Regions from separate parts of the Paenibacillus sp. 01T422 genome, predicted to be linked through region 3. Evidence: riboswitches for the same ligand, from Rfam matches in the RefSeq annotation. Region 3 holds a riboswitch; each other region holds the start of a gene.
What was found. A riboswitch is a leader RNA that binds a small molecule or an ion and turns the genes downstream of it on or off. The one in region 3 is predicted to bind cyclic di-AMP.
Positions count from the first base shown of each region.

Region 1 (4,378 bases), on a different contig from region 3:
ATCCACGTAGAAGTTTCCGAGATTATCTTGACGGCCAACTAATCCACGGATGAAAGCCACAGCTACTGCGAACCCGGTTGCCGCCGACGTAAACATCGGGAACGTAATGGCTACCATCTGAGAGAAGTAGGATAGTGTGTTTTCACCACTATAAGCTTGCCAGTTCGTATTCGTAATAAAGGAAATAGCTGTATTAAAAGCGATTGTGGGAGATACGTTACCGATCCCATCGGGATTAAGCGGTAGATACTTTTGAAGCCGAAACACAGCGTACATCAGGATCATCATGACAAAGTTGACAATTAATACAGCTCCTAAGTACTTCTTCCACCCCATCGCTTCTTCTTCTTTAACACCCATTAAGCGATAGGACACTCGCTCGAAGGGACCAAACACACGATCCAGGCCACTCTTTTCATAACCAAATACTTTCACCAAGTAACTACCCACTGGCTTCACCAAAAGCATGATAATCACCAGCGTGATGACTACTTGCAACAATCCCATACCCATAGTAGGTTCTCCCCCTGCTTACATAAGTTCTAATCTATCCATTAAAATTTCTCGGGCTTTACTAAAACAAAACCGAGATACACCATGATAGCTAGCGCAATTAGTCCAATTACAATCATTTGGTTGCCTCCTATAAGTTTTCATTCAAAAACTTGCATCGAAAGCATCAGCTTACGCTTTTTCACAAAATTTCATAAATCCCCAGAACCCGAGGAAAGTTAATGCCATTAATAAAATCATCGTCACATCGTTGTACATAACGCACCTCCTTCAAATCAGACAGAACCTAATTTATTTGTTTGTAATAGAGATGATAATAGAAATTTCACATCACCGTTTTTAGAATAAATAACATAGTCAGCGCCTAACACTTTGTAAATCAATCTGGGATTTACGCTTTGGGTTATCACATAGATAGGCCCTGAAGTCCAACTGCGGCATATTTGAATATAGCGGCAGCATAACGTCAAGCTCTCTTCGAACAAAATAATGCTTCCGATCGGATAATCGGGAATGATAGGGGTAGATTTACCCGGTACCGATGTATCCACTTGGATGATTTTATTCATTCCCTGCCCTTCTAGCTTGAGTTTTTCCATCTTATTGTTGGTTAATGCAATATAAGGGAAGCCACTCAACTTTATTTGCTTCATAAAGTCCTCGCCAGCCTTGGTCGGCGCAGCTATCAGCAGCAAATCGCTTTGCATGACGTTCATCGCTTCCTTTCCTGACTCATTGTAACGCCGAACTGTATAAAAATGAGGTAAAGAATCTATAGCGTGCATATAAAAAAAGCATAAAAATGCCTGCTTAGAAAGAGACATAAGCCTCTGAATGGTCAAAGATATAGGACCTATTCGATAGAACATCCAGCTCTTTTTTGCCTATTGATCGATGTTGAAGCTTATCAGACAAGTCCGTTAATGCCGACTCCATGACATGAGTCCTTGTTTCCCCCCATGCCTCTTTCTTCTGAAGGACATATTCCAAACCGTCCTCAAGGGAAAGCCCTTTGAGCTTCTGAAAGACAACAGCCCATTGAACGAGATCCCCCTTCAGGTTGCCGCAAGGAATTGCATAATCCCCTAACCCACATGTCCCCAGACTTGTTGAGATGGAAAGGATACCACAATGGCAGTCGCGGCCATGCCCAGGCAGCAATTTGTCGGATAACTCATCATCAAAGCGGTAGCATTCAATTCGGGTAATCTTGCATTCGGGAACCATTACTAGATTCACTCTCCTCATTTTTTGGACAACAAAAAGAAGCCTGTGAGCAGAGACTCTCTGCTCTCGGGCTTCATGGCAGCTTGTAGATACGAGCTGTGATTAGCACGATAGAACGTTGGCTCTCTCCCAATTCGCCTACGAGGTTAGCTGTCGGATTCGGGCTTGGAAGCGCCCTACCTTGGCAAGCTGGAGCTTGCCTTGGATTCACCCCACGAAGACGTTGATCCACTGTCGTCCTCTATTGGTTCCCCCGTTCCCCTTGCGGGGACTCAGCGTTATCAACTTGTGTGAAGTTGATGCTCTGAATCTTACGCCCTGGAGCTCAGCCTGTAAAACGTACCGCGACCTCTTTAATGGCATAATGACTAATGGGTGCGCTTCCAATTAATCAAAGCATGCATTATCGCTATCCAAGCTTCGCTTTTCTTCCATTTACGCCATTTTTATCGTTTTTTTATAGGTTACCCCCCTTTTATTTACCCCATTTTTATTACTCCCACCCTTACAATTGAAGAGCAGAACACACACATTATTTCTGACAGGTCTTACGTGCAAAGGAGAAATGACGATGGCTACCGCTCCCCGTTATTATTTAGGGTTAATCCCCGATGCGTTAAATCCGATCCGCTTAACTTACGAGTGGTTCGGTGTCTTATGGCTAGAAGAGGCTAACCGCTTCCCTGTTATTGCCGGGTACTGGTTCTGTAAGGAGAAGACAGAAATTATTCAAAAAGCGCAGCAAGCTGGTTATGCCAAATGGACTGAAATCTCCGAGCATTACGTGATCATGAACATGTATAGGTCTATACGTAATAAACAAAAGGAGCAAGATTGGGAGAAACGATCAAGGTTATCTATCCGCATGAATTTCACGGCGCCTTGGAAGAATGTTCCCTCTGGACTCTATGTTATTAAATCAAGAGAGACCTTTCCGCTGCATGCTTCTGCCATATGTAAAAAAAGGTTTTTCCTTTGGTTGGAGCATGCAGCCGTATGTGAAACTAAGCAGGAACTACAAGCGTTCATCCGACGGGTGCAGAGAGAGCACCACTTTGGGAAAACAATCAAAACAGGGAGCCCTACGATGTAGGGCAACCGCACCATCCCAGAAATTAAAAAGACACCGTCCTCATGGACGATGTCTACCTCTACCTCTACCTCTACCTCATCCTCCGTCAACGACGAACGAGCTCCATCTCCACTTGCCGATATCTCGATTGCAATCCCTATGTTGTACTTTGTGCAATATTATAACCGCATTTAGCCCTCCGCACTCCCCTATATTGTACTTAGTACAACATAACGGGCTATAAACCGCTCTCTTCGGGCAACAGCGCCAAAATGAGTGTACTTTGTGCAACGAGGGCTGCGATTGCAACCAAAAGACCGCTCTCCTATTGCACAAAGTGCAACGAAGCATCCCATGGCACCACGGGATGACCCGTGGTAGCCCCTAAACTCATTCTTATATGTTAAAAAAGCACAGAAATAGCGCATTACCGCCGATTCCTGTACTTTAATAACATCTACTTCTTCAAATGATACGGCACCGTCGTCACGATGAGATCCCGCCTATATAGCAGAAACGCGCGGATCAGCAAGCTCGACTGATTATGGAGAATGTGCTGCCAGTTCCGTTTGGGAATAAACTGCGGAATTAAGACCGTTACCCGGAAGTTCGACTCATTCGCCTTATGTTCCACGGTATCGATGAATTTCGTCAACGGTTGAATGATGCTTCGGTAGTGAGAATGCAGCGTGACTAACCGCACATCCGGCTGCCAACACTCCCATTTCTCTTGGAACTGCTTCTCGGCTTCCCGATCAAAGGCCACATACACAGCAATGATCTGGTCCGGCGCCAGCGATTTGGCGTAATTCATCGAATTTTCCACGACATGTGTAATTCCCGCGACAGGTATGATCATCACATTGCCTTTGATCTCGACGGAAGGCTCACATGTCGTGATTCGGAGCTGCTCACCGACAGCCTCATAGTGCTTTTTGATTTTATGGAACGTATAAACAATCAAGGGGAGGAAGATAAACACAGGCCATACCTGCCCCAGCTTGGTGATAAAAAAGATCAGCATTACGGTAAAGCTAATCAACGCGCCAATCAAATTGATCGTTAGTTTAACGATCCAGCCCTTGGGCTTTTCGCGTACCCACTTCACCAGCATCCCGGTTTGCGCGAGCGTAAAGGGGATAAATACACCAACGGCATACAGCGGAATGAGATGTTCCGTCCTGCCTTTGAAAGCGATAATCAAGATGATTGACATGACCGCCAGAAAAATGATCCCGTTCGAGTACCCTAATCGATCCCCTCTGATCGTAAACATTCTAGCGATATATTTGTCCCTGGCCAAATTAACAGCGAGCAACGGAAAGGCCGAATACCCAGTATTCGCGGCAAGCACAAGGATCATTGCGGTGGTGCCTTGGATGATATAGTACATATAATTCCTCCCAAATGTTTGGGAGGCAATCTGCGAAACTACTGTTTCCTGAGCTTTGGGAACGATGCCGTAGGCAAAAGCCAAATACACGATGCCCGAGAACAAAATGGCAAGCAACAAGCCCATAGCCGCTAAGGTTTTGGAGGCATTCTTCGGTCCTGGCTCTTTGAAGT
Region 1 is NZ_JBFTQB010000004.1:2,746-7,123, reverse strand. Features, by position in the region: gene kdpA (potassium-transporting ATPase subunit KdpA) at 1-507, opposite strand, end outside; gene AC1DUA_RS00475 (potassium-transporting ATPase subunit F) at 555-632, opposite strand; gene AC1DUA_RS00470 (hypothetical protein) at 789-1,229, opposite strand; gene AC1DUA_RS00465 (hypothetical protein) at 1,324-1,740, opposite strand; cyclic di-AMP (ydaO/yuaA leader) riboswitch at 1,860-2,028, opposite strand; gene AC1DUA_RS00460 (hypothetical protein) at 2,312-2,833, shown strand; gene AC1DUA_RS00455 (APC family permease) at 3,270-4,378, opposite strand, start outside.
Region 1: another riboswitch for cyclic di-AMP. It lies ahead of AC1DUA_RS00465 (hypothetical protein); the one in region 3 lies ahead of AC1DUA_RS30460 (hypothetical protein).

Region 2 (2,917 bases), on a different contig from region 3:
ATGTGCTGGGGGATGCTGCTGTATAAGCTTGTACAAGGGGTCCTTGTCCCCCTCATGCATCGCTTTCCCGGCGGCGATCAGCCGAAAGAAGCGCTCCAGCTTTTTCTCGCCGAAAGTCAGTTCCAGCTATTCAAAACGGATCTTAGCCATTCCTACTTGTGGTGGCTGGCTATCCTGCTCCTAGCTCGCATGCTGCTTACCCCGATGCTGAACAGCGGCGTCTACTATTCGCTCACGCATTCGGATCAAAATGCCGGCTATCGCTTCGTCCGCGGCATCAAGGAACTCACACTTCCCTTCTTCGCCGCGTATATAATCCGAATCGCCATGTCTCTGCTGCCTCTCATCTGGGTGCTGCCCAAAGCGCAGAAGGTGCTTGCTCACAGCTCATCTTATGAGCAGGCCTCCCTCGACTTACTGCCTTGGCTAATGGGGATGCTGGTTTATGGCTTTCTGCTGCATCTACTTTTTATGTACGTCCAGTTCGCGATTGCGGCGCATCTCGGCATTGTATCCACAGTCATCACGTTCATCCGGTATTCGCTGCCGATTATCGGCCTTTCCCTGATCCTTTTAATTAGTTCAGGACTTTTGGCAGGGATTACGGTCACATCGACCTATATCTGGGCAGGACTGGTAGCGCTAATCATTTATCAGCTTTTCCCGCTCTTCCATATTTTCATGCAAATGTGGTCCATTACCTCGCAATTTCAGCTTCTTTCCGCCAAAATGAGTCGTTAAAACAAAATAAATAAAACCATAATTGGTTTAGATTTGTTCAATCCCCTTGCAAAAGGGGATTTTTTTGTCTGTAAAGCGAACCTTTACACATTTTTTCAGACCAAATTGCACGAAAAAGGAGGAATTTCGATGTTTATGACGAATTAAAGAGACTAGCATTAAAAAACCAAATATTTCATGCCGAATTCCTCATTTCTTGGGGAAACGGGGGAACCACACCGGGTGAATTGATCTTGCAAGACAGGGATCATAGGGAACCTTCAACCGAACCCTCCAGCTAACCTCGTAGGCACCGGAAGGAGACAAGCAGTTGAAAAAGGTTGTTGCTCTTCTTTTTAGTCTTGTTTTGTTTTTGAGTGTAGCTTTAGGGAGTGTGTCTGCGTCAGAATCCACATTGGACTCAACGGTTGACGAATTGATTGGAACACCGTACCGCGATGCGGGAACGACAACAAGAGGCTTTGATTGCTCTGGTTTCACATCGTACGTGTTCAATAAATTCGGCATTGACCTTCCTCATAGTTCAGCAGCTCAAAATAAAGAGGGCTACTGGATCGACAAAAGTGATCTTCGTAAAGGTGATCTTGTGTTCTTCGACACAGGGGGCAAAGGCATTTCTCACGTTGGTATCTACCTTGGAAATGGTGAATTCATTCACTCTGCATCCAATGAAGGTATCGTGAAAAACAAGCTAAGCGAATCCTATTATGCGAAAAGGTATGTATCCGCTAGACGTGTTCTGTGGGATGATATCTACAATCAACTAACTGCTGAATCCAAGTAATTTTCTTGTTCAACATGAATAAAGCCCAGACAAGCGTTAGCTCGAATGAGCCGCTTTTCAGGGCTTTTATTCTTTTTTTGAAATGATGCAACTTGACATAGCATGTTAGCCGTCCTATAATTACGGCATCATGTTTCTAGGGTTCCGCGGCGCTGCAGCGCCGGTCTGGTCCGAGAGAAAACACGCAGCGGATACGCTGTGATCACGGAGGGGAAAAAGCCCGGGAGTCTTATCGCATTAGCGATATTGCTTCCAGGCTTTTTCTTTTTGCCGCGATCTAATGGGCATCTTAGCATACTTTTGAAGGAGTGATTCACAGATGGCATGGTTATATCTAGTCATTGCAGGTGTTTTTGAAGTCGTATGGGCGATCTCATTGAAGTTCTCCAATGGTTTCACACGACTGGTTCCATCCAGCATCACCATTGTCGGCATGATTATCAGCTTTTATTTTCTCGCAGCAGCTACGAAAACTCTTCCTATCGGCACAGCCTACGCGGCTTGGACGGGAATTGGCGCTGTAGGTGCAATTATTATCGGCACCCTATTTCTGAATGAGCCTATTAGTTTACTGCGTATTCTATTCATGATCCTTATTCTGGTCGGCGTTCTCGGCCTTAAGTTCACATCCGGGCACTAAGCTTACGCCCACTCACTCCGGCCGATGATTCCTAAGCCACCATGTAGCTGACATACCAGAAGGAACTGCCGACAAATATCCGCAGATTCTCCGCCAGCGGTTTAAAGATCTCTTGGATTCCGCAATTTGCAGCACCTCTGGTCGAACGTCCACACCAACGATGTGTTTGGCCGTTGCCGCCATGAACTGTGTCCAATATCCAGTACCGCAAGCCACCTCCAGAACGCGGCTCCCAGTCACCTGCCTCTTCACGATATCCGCCAGCATCGCAAGTTCTTGCTGATACTCCGCATCCTCACGAGCATAAATCCGTTCATATTCAGCCGCTCGCGCGCCGTAGTAATCCTGCATGCCCTCTTTCTCTTCACGCAAAAGCCGCTGCCGATCCTTCACCTCGGGAACGATCCGTTGTTTAGCTGCCAATAAGTCGGCAAAAATAGCTCCGCCATGCGAATCATAATTCGCGAGTAGGCCATGCGTCGCCATCACAATAAGCTGCGTCATAGACAAGCCTGTTTCCTCCGCCATGCGCTCCAAATCTGCTTTCACTTTCTCAGGTAAGTAGACGGAAAGCCTCTTGGTTTTATCGTTCTTGTCGTCCATTCGGAGATTCCCCCTTTGCATTTTTATTATTTTAACACATATTATATGTCATTAAAACATATTTATTGAGTTATTTTTCGACAATCGGGAATTTAGGCTACTTAAAGAAACTGCTCCTAGCCACTCACCCTCGCAAATCCCTCTAGTAA
Region 2 is NZ_JBFTQB010000234.1:10-2,926, reverse strand. Features, by position in the region: gene AC1DUA_RS15045 (hypothetical protein) at 1-741, shown strand, start outside; cyclic di-AMP (ydaO/yuaA leader) riboswitch at 910-1,048, shown strand; gene AC1DUA_RS15040 (C40 family peptidase) at 1,052-1,525, shown strand; guanidine-I (ykkC/yxkD leader) riboswitch at 1,652-1,754, shown strand; gene sugE (quaternary ammonium compound efflux SMR transporter SugE) at 1,845-2,165, shown strand; gene AC1DUA_RS15030 (methyltransferase domain-containing protein) at 2,178-2,768, opposite strand.
Region 2: another riboswitch for cyclic di-AMP. It lies ahead of AC1DUA_RS15040 (C40 family peptidase); the one in region 3 lies ahead of AC1DUA_RS30460 (hypothetical protein).

Region 3 (4,646 bases):
TTTAGTTCGGTAATGATTGGAGTACTGGAAGTTTGGTTTCTCGATTGCTCATTAAGTAGTTCTTGTTTCATGTCTGGTCTCTCCCTTTCAATTGGATGAATACCGGTTAAATGATGGTGAAAAAGAATTAGCTACCTAGGCTAAATTGTACCACGTCCTCTAGCTCCTAAGTACTTAAATACGTCATATTCACATATTTTTGTTAGGGATTAGTATGAACTCGCTGGAGAGGAAGTTGAAATCATGGTTTATTATAAAAAAATGAAGATCGATGGTTGGGAGCTATTTTTCCGCGAAGCCGGAAGTCCGGATCATCCAACCATCATCCTTCTTCATGGTTTTCCAAGCTCATCCCATATGTTCAGGGATTTGATTCCTCATCTGGCAGACCGATTTCATATCATTGCGCCTGATTATCTAGGATTTGGAAATAGCAGTATGCCTTCCATAGAAGACTATTCATACACCTTTGAGAATCTATCGATTATGATTGAAAAGCTTATTGATTCTCTCTGTATTTCTCAATATATTTTGTACACCCATGATTATGGGGGACCAATCGGCTTCAGACTGGCTGTTCGCAATCCGCATCGCATTCTCGGGTTCGTTATTCAGAATGCCGTAGTTAGTGCCAACGGATTAGGGAAACCGTTCGATCTTTTCAAAGCACTTTGGGTGGATCGAAATCCTGCAACCGAAGCAGCTTTTGCCAAGCTAGTAACCTTTGAATTTACGCAAATGCAATATGTAACTGGCGTGTGCCAGCCTTATCTGATTAGCCCCGATGGTTATTTAATGGACCAATTATTTTTGGATCGACCGGGTAATAGCCAAATTCAATTGGAATTAGGCTACGATTATCGGACCAATGTGGCACAATACCCTGTTTGGCAGCAATACTTACGAACTTATCAACCTCCTATCCTGATAACCTGGGGCAAAAATGATTTTATCTTTACGTTGGAAGGAGCTCTTGCCTTCGGAGAACTATCAAATTGTGTGGAAACTCATTTTTTGTGCGGAGGGCATTTTGTTCTGGAGGAACAAAGCCAGCAAGTTGCTGAACTTATCAAACGCTTCTTTGGTCGTGTATATGCTTGGGGTTCTACTACTTAAAAATACGAAAAAGGAGCTGCCGCAAGGCAAGCTCCTTCACTATTATTGGAGATAGTTAAATCGTATTGCTGTTAATGTACTCTCTAAGGCAAGGATACGGACCACTAAGGATATGTGCCATGGTGACGATAAAGTTGTGATGATCCTCCAAAATTTGGGGAGAGGTTCCGACGCGATTGGCTAGCGATTGTTCAACCGCTAATTCCTTTTCTGAGCTTAGTTGATCGAGCAGCTCATTGCTCTGAGCGACCGTTTTGCTTATTTCCATTAAAGTCTGTGTTTCTACGTCTGATGGTCGGTAAGCCAAGTTCGGAAATTGAATGTCGAATTTTTCCAAACGCTGTTTTAAGTGAAGAATCTCATGATGACGTTGTGCAGAATTGTTAGATCTCTTCCATGGAAAAAGATTCTTCAGCTCATTGGTTACTTTCCTTAGCAGCATGTCTAGTTCCTCCTATTTTCTCTAGAAGAGAAAAAGGAAGCGAGGGAATAGAACCTCAAGTAGCATGGTTCCAATTAATATTTCTATCCTTCTCTTTCTACGCTGACGAAGTTAGCTGACGGATTCGGGTTGAAAGTTAACCCTAACACGATAGATGTGTACTCACCCCAGGAAACTTGGTTCCCCCGCTTCTTTAATCTAAAGAATTAAGCGTATTTTATCAATTTACTCCAATGCTTAAGGAGAAGCAATAGTAATATTTTCTTATATATGCTATGTCATTAGTCATGCATTCCTTGTAACCAAATCCACTTTATAAATACTGGGAACTCCCTCCATATCCGAGGTAAAGATAACAAACGAGCCATCAGGCGAGAAAGTCGGATGCGYGTGGGCGTCCTGTGTGTTGCCGTATGACTTCCAGCTAGTACCATGGGAGCACAGCCGCTCTTCTTGCCTCAATGCTACATCCACTAAATAAATGAAATGCTGCTCGGGCAATTGTCCGTCCCCTACGATCTGCGTATGGTTGGCATTGGAAATAAAATGGCAATACTTGGAGCTGTTCATCCAGATCTCTTCTTCCAGCGTCTCCGAGTCCATGAACCGGATACTTTCGTGATAGAGATCATCCTTATGCCGGTACACATAGGCAAATCTAGAGCCGTCGGCAAGCCAATATTCATGCGTGATGAGTTCATCATGCGTTTGTTCCTTGGCGCAGCGCAGCCGCGTCCCGTCCTTTTGGACGAGCCAGAGTCTGGCATCGATCAGATGCCCAGGACCTTCATGACAAAATAAAATGGTCGATGGATCATGCGGACGAATTTGCGGATGCCCAAGCCAGCAGTTTAGCTCCTCGTGCGCGATGTGACTTGTCCGCTGCTCAATATCGAGGTAGACGATTCGGCAGTGCGGTTGCGCTGCCCATTGAGGCTCGAAGTTGGACCAGTCCCCTTTACTTGGTACGACATCCTTTTCATTTATTTCGACCAAGGCGAGATACTTGTCGTCTGAGCTAAGACCAGGATTCGCATTCGATTTCCATCCTGCAGGTGACGTGTATAGGACCTCTTCCTCAAGCGTGGCCATATCCAATCGCATGATCCGTTGATCCCTGCAATAGATCAAATAGTTATCATCACTCGTCAGACTGCAACTGAAATCGTGGATATCCGGTCCTTCCGTTAATTGCACCGCAGATCCATCAGTTAGATCCATGCGATAAAGCTGACGAGTTCCCTCACGTTCACTAGCGTAAATGAGAGAGCAGTTGTCGTTCGTGATCATTTTATAATAAAAATAAGGATGATGATTCACCTGCTCTGGCGCGGTCAATCGGGTTATAGCACGACCTGTATAAGTATCGTTGAAGGGATGGAACTCATTACGAATCGTAGATCCTTTAGCCATCTATGATCACTCCATTCTTATTAGTCAGCATTGTTAGAGCCGAGGTCTCAGCATCTTCATCTTCTCATCAGGCTTGAACGGTAACGTCAACTGAAGCGCCGAGCGATCAGGAGCACGGAATTCCGCATGAACCTCTGCACTCGCTCCCACTTGTAAGACTGAAGCCGCAGCATCGAGCTCATCTTCCTGTACGCCCAAGCGCCATGCAAACACAGAAGAATAGTCGTACCCTTCGTTCAGCAGGCGCAAATGAATATAGGTCGAATGGTTGCCATTGCGCACATAAGCTAGCAAATTGCGACGCTGATTCCACATCACATCCTTGCTGAAAGTTCCTACACTAACGGGCCCTTCCATATACGTAGTTGCTTGGTTAACGATAACGCCAACCTCGTCTTTGCTAATCGTCTGTACAAGTTCCGCTGTCTCTGTTCGCTTGAACGCCGGTATGTACTTCGCAGGACACCTTATGTCGTTGCCGTACCAGTCCAGATTGTACTTCAGCTGATCATCTGGCATGAATTTCAACTCACCGTGACTGGCGATCTGCACGAAAGATAAAATGTCTGGCGTCATCATCGTATGATAAGCACGGCTGTGTGGGCCAGACCACTGTTTGCTGGGGGCATGGTAATGGTCAGCAACCAGCCCCCATGCGACATCCAGCATCTCCGTGCTAAGCTTTTTCGCTTCCGCAACTTGGGTCGCCGTATAAATGCTGGACAATTCCTGTATCGCAACAATCGTATACGTCGGGCTGTTATACTCTTGGAAAGTTCCCAACTGTTTCGTGTACTCACGAAAGAGTCGTAACCTCTCCAGCCCGTAATTCAAATATTTTGCTTCGCCATAGACCTCACCTGTGAGCAAAGTAACGAAGGCGCCCATGATGGCAATGTTCGTATAGCTCGGACCTACATTACGCTTGATAATGGCGTCGCACGCGCAATAAAGCGAATGCCGAATCTGCTCGCGCAGACCCGGGCTCAGCATATCGGAATGCCTCTGCTCGGCCAGAACCAGCCGCTTCCCACAGAAATCCGCCCAGTTCCAGTCTGGCGGTGCCATCCTTTCGAGCGGCTCCTCGTAGAACCACGACCAGATGCCGAAAGTAGCATTGTCGGGATTCTGATCCTGCAGGCTGATCACTTGCTCAAGTATTCCTTGCGCTTTTTCTACATGAAGAGGCTGGCGACTGTCCAGCAATCCCAGCGCATAGACACAAGCTGCCAAGGTGGGATGAGTAAACGCTACATTTTTCAGCGTGCTATGATATCCCGGCGTATGAAAAGGCTTGCGAACCATCCGCAGCTCAGGCGTGTATTCCTCATGCCATTTCGCAAGCTGTTCAAGCAGCATCTTGTTCGGATCAATTGTCATAGTGAATTACACTCCCTTATCCGTATGAAATAGCCTCCCAACTCCTGTTCGAATCGGGAGGCTGCTTAGCCGTCTATGAAATTTTACTTCCCTTTCACATTGTTCTGATACCAATCCTGCGCTAACTTGTCAACGTTATCGCCGCCAAGACGTTTCCATTCCTTGCGAAGCTGCTCTATCCCCCATTGCGGTGAATATTGGGCACCGCCTGTAATGACTTTCGTTTCAATATCCTCCGACAATGGGCCGAATGAAGTAGACGTCTCGCTCAGCTCAGGGAACGTCGGATTAAACG
Region 3 is NZ_JBFTQB010000749.1:119-4,764, forward strand. Features, by position in the region: partial or broken gene gudD (glucarate dehydratase) at 1-71, opposite strand, end outside; gene AC1DUA_RS30455 (alpha/beta fold hydrolase) at 244-1,116, shown strand; gene AC1DUA_RS30460 (hypothetical protein) at 1,172-1,558, opposite strand; cyclic di-AMP (ydaO/yuaA leader) riboswitch at 1,645-1,781, opposite strand; gene AC1DUA_RS30465 (oligogalacturonate lyase family protein) at 1,844-2,971, opposite strand; gene AC1DUA_RS30470 (hypothetical protein) at 3,005-4,351, opposite strand; partial or broken gene AC1DUA_RS30475 (type 2 periplasmic-binding domain-containing protein) at 4,435-4,646, opposite strand, start outside.

Region 4 (4,646 bases), on a different contig from region 3:
CATACATAATTCTAGCAGCAAGGCTGACCAAATGATGAAGGCTAAGGAGCCGGCTTTCAACTGACGGTTAAGTGGGTACATTTCAAGCCAGAAGGTATAGCGGTGTGAACGCTCAAGTGGCGTGAGTTGAACCATGGAAATAACTATAGCGATAAAGAAGATGAGAAGTCGCGCTGTGCTGCTGCTTGAAACTGCGATGGCTAATGTGCCCAGCAAAGATATACGCATGACAATCGCGAATAACTCCGTACGTAGAAATGTTTTCATATATATGTACAGATAGGTGGCATCTTGTTTAAAAGGAATAAATCTTGTGACCCCGCTGATCCAGCTTCGGCGGGTTATTCGCGTTCCCAATTGTGGAACATCCACGAACCAGTTGAAAAAGGAATAGAGCCGTGCCTGCTGCTGCCTTTCCTTCGCAATGAGATAGTCCCAACCGATGTAGTACTTGGATACGTAATGCGTGGCTGTTAACCAAGCCAATGTAAGTACAAGAGCAGCCCCGCTTGCCCAGAGAACGCTGGTCAGAAATTGCAGAGAAATCAGCACGGCTGTTGCTATCCAGCGGAAGCTAACGGAAACCCTTCTCGCACGTTCATGTGTGAATCGGCTCTCTTGCCAGCTAGCCAATAAATGGCCTACCTTCATTAATAGAAGCAAGGCGAGCATCCATAAGAAATGCTGTTCGTCATGACCGAGGCAATGATGATACAAGGGCCATAATACAACCCATGCCAGAAATGTCCAAAATGCTTGCAGCACCAAGCTGTACTTGAATCCGCCACGGAAGTAAGGACCCATCTGATGTTCAATGCGCAGTAAAAACATACGGTCCGCGCTTCTCGCTAATGTACGAATCGGGCTTGAGGATAACAAAGGAACGAGCAGCAAAAGGACGATCCACAGATAAGGATAATCTGTCGGAAGGCGCTGTAGTATTTTTGCATAATAATAGGAAGAAAGGATGACAAGAAATAACAGGAAGCCAAAAAAATTACTGCGCGCTGCATACTGCAAGTAGCCCATGGATTCCTTCATATAATGTTCAAATCTCTTCTGCCATAGGGCACGGGTATCCATGTCCATTGCTTTCATACCAGTTCTCCTTTTACAAGCTTATAAAAGATGTCGTCCAATGACGCTTGCTGGAGCCCCGTTTGGTGACGTAATTCGACTAAATCGCCTTGGGCAACCATATGTCCTTTGTGCAGAACGACATAGTTATCGCAATATTTTTCAATGGTAGACAAAATATGCGAGGATATGAGGAATGACGCGCCACGCCGTTTCATTTTGACCATTAATTCGAGCAATGAGCGGATGGCTAACGGATCGAGTCCGAGAAAAGGCTCATCAATGATATAGAGGGAAGGTTCGATTAAGAACGCGTTCATAATCATGACCTTTTGCTTCATCCCTTTGGATAGATGGCTTGCGAAGGAATTGAGCTTGTCCTGCATGTGGAACTGCTCGAGAAGCGCTTGTGAACGTGCAAGATAGTCATCTTTCGTTAAGCCGTAGGCCATGGCGGTTAATTCCAGATGTTCGCGAATGGTAAGCTCTTCATATAGCTCTGGACTTTCGGGTACATAAGCATAAGTGGCACGGTAAGGCAGCGGATCTTCGGCTAGTGTCAAACCGTTAATTTTGACTGAACCCCTTTGTGGTTGAAGCAGTCCAAGGATGTTCTTGATGGTCGTACTTTTTCCTGCGCCATTCAGTCCGATCAATCCCATCATTTCACCCTGACGGATTGAAAATGTGAGGTCGTGAAGAACGGGTTTATTTGGTAAATATCCCCCGAATAAAGAGTCGACTTGTAATATGAGCCCCATCTCAGTGCCTCCCTAAATATCTATTTATTGGAATTTATACATCGGTTTCATACCTGATAATTATAAACAAATTTAGTTTAGAAGCCTAGTTTAAGAGCGAAAACACGAAGAAACTTAGTATACGTACGTTATAGTGAGATAAATGTAGATAAAAAGTGGTTTTATTTCGAAAATAAGCTATTTTTAATTGATTTAGCCCTTTTTAGTAGGTGTCAATCCCTTTACAGGCAGAGATTAACAGCGTAATATACTTTTCATAATAACTTAATAACCAATTTGCCATTTTTCCATTCGCTGAGTTCCAATTATGGGAACGGGGGAACCACTGTTAACTTTATAAAGCGGCATCGCTGAGGAAGTAAACAGAGTGAGTAACAGGGGTGAATCTTGGACGTTTAACGGAAGTTTACGTCTGAGTAGGGCGACTCTCACGTCCGAATCCGTCAGCTAACCTCGTAAGCGTAAGAGAGGTAACGATTGTCGTTCGTGCTATTTGTGTATTTTTACTATGCAAACTAAGCCAGCGAGAAGAGTCCTCTTCTTGCTGGCTTTTTGTCCCCATAAGGACTTTTAACTGTTTCGGACGATTAATCATAGCCCGGAATTCATAGGATGATGAATAGCAAAGCGGGGTGGGACGACCAGAATGCAGCCGTTTCTAAGCAGCTGCTGATGGACGACACGTTAAGTTAAATTAAAAACCTTAGTCGCGTCAAATTTAATCATGCTGTAACCTGGCGGCGAGGCTTTGAAGGAGGACCGAAGAAGTGGGCAGTATCTCTTTTAGCGAGACCCATGTAAAACGATCATCCAGCATGTCCTTCGCATTGCGATGGAAGCATGAAAACTTGCGTTTGATTTTAAGCCTGGCTATAATCTCAATCGCAATGACTTTCATGTTTTTGGTGTTGTTGTACGGTACGGCTACCAAGAGCGTATCCGTGGTTGTGAATGGACAAGAAACCGTTGTGCATACGAAGCAATGGGTCCTGCAACGCCTACTGGATGAACAAGCCATAACGATTGGTGAACACGATGAAATATCTGCAGACCCTACAGCTACTATCAAGGGCGGGGACAAATTCGTCATCGAACACGCTTCTCCAATTCAATTGACTGCTGATGGAAAGACCACCACTGTTTACACAACTGCAAGAACGGTTGAAAGTGCATTGCAACGTTTACATATTGCACTTGGGGAGCACGATAAGCTGACTCCCGAACCGACATCCTCTTTAGGCACAGGCGATGAAATCAAAATCGTCCGTGTAAAAAAAGAGACGGAAGAAGTAACAGAGCCGATCGCATTCGACACGGAGAAGAAAAGTGATGCATCGCTGCTTAAGGGTAAAGAGCAGGTCGTTCAAGAAGGTAAAGAGGGCGTACTTCTGAAAAAGAAAGAAAAGACTTACGAAGATGGCGTGTTAGTCGCAGAAGCTGTTGTAGGTCAAGAAGTACAGGAACAAAGTGTTAAAAAAGTAGTGTCAATTGGCACGAAGAATCCCGTTGTTGTTCTTTCGGCATCATCCCCTAGCGTGGATGAGGTTTCTAAGAATGGTGTAACATTCGGGTATAAACAAATTCTGAAGAATGTGAAGCTCACGGCTTACTCAGCGGGAGCCGATTCAACAGGCAAATCCGAAGGTACTCCTGGGTATGGTAAGACGTATACAGGAACTACGGTTACTGAGGGCAGAACGATTGCGGTTGATCCGAAAGTTATCCCACTAGGATGGTGGGTTTACATTGAGGGCGTCGGCTTCCGTCGTGCTGAAGATATCGGTAGTGGTGTGAAAGGTCAAATGATCGACGTCTATTTCGAAGATCATGGCTACGCCAATAAATTCGGAACGAAACAAGGGTACACGGTCTATGTCGTAGGACCGAAAAAGCCGTCTGAAAATTAACGTGTAAACGTCTGTTTCAGCGGGAACAATGTCAATATACGTTGCCAGGCAAGCAGCCTGGGCGAAAGAAGAGGGAACCCCTCTTCTTTTTCTGCGTACTGGGAAGGGAACCGATTATGATTAAAGAAGTCATTGTCGTTGAAGGCAAGGACGATACGGCAGCTATTCGCCGAGCCGTCGAGGCGGATACGATAGAGACAGGCGGCTCTGCCATCGGGCAAGCCGTATTGAAGCGCATAGCCCTCGCGCAACAGCGCAGGGGCGTCATTATATTCACGGATCCGGATCACGCAGGTGAGCGGATACGGAAGATTGTGGCAGCCAAGGTACCAGGCTGCAAACATGCCTTTATCACGCAGGCGCAGGCCGAGTATAAAGGCGACATTGGTGTGGAGAATGCCGCGCCGGAGATTGTCCGGGAGGCGCTCCAGAACCTTCGGACAGAGTACGACGGGGCTGTGTCACAGCTTACCGTGGAAGATCTCATGGCCGCAGGGCTGATCGTTCATCCGGAGGCCGCTTCCCGCAGACTCGTCGTTGGCAATGCACTTGGCATTGGCTACTGCAATGGCAAACAATTTTATAAGCGATGTGCGATGTTCCAGATCTCGCGTGAGGAATTTGAAGCAGCGTTGGAGCATCTGGCACCGAAGATATAGTGTTATATAGTGGAATCCAGAACCTATAGATAAATGAGGGCTACAAAATGACTATACCCGGCAATGAAGTGATTGTAACAGCGGAAGATGTCGCAACACCTAGTAAGACGAAACAAATGATTAAAAAGCACAATCTTGTGCTTAAAAAGAGTTTGGGTCAGAACTTCCTGATCGACCAGAACATCTTGGGCAAGATCGTTTCGGCCGCAGAGCTTGGGCCTAACAAAGGCGCGCTGGAAGTC
Region 4 is NZ_JBFTQB010000125.1:2,260-6,905, reverse strand. Features, by position in the region: gene AC1DUA_RS09715 (ABC transporter permease) at 1-1,098, opposite strand, end outside; gene AC1DUA_RS09710 (ABC transporter ATP-binding protein) at 1,095-1,838, opposite strand; cyclic di-AMP (ydaO/yuaA leader) riboswitch at 2,121-2,315, shown strand; gene AC1DUA_RS09705 (ubiquitin-like domain-containing protein) at 2,606-3,745, shown strand; gene rnmV (ribonuclease M5) at 3,862-4,404, shown strand; gene rsmA (16S rRNA (adenine(1518)-N(6)/adenine(1519)-N(6))-dimethyltransferase RsmA) at 4,452-4,646, shown strand, end outside.
Region 4: another riboswitch for cyclic di-AMP. It lies ahead of AC1DUA_RS09705 (ubiquitin-like domain-containing protein); the one in region 3 lies ahead of AC1DUA_RS30460 (hypothetical protein).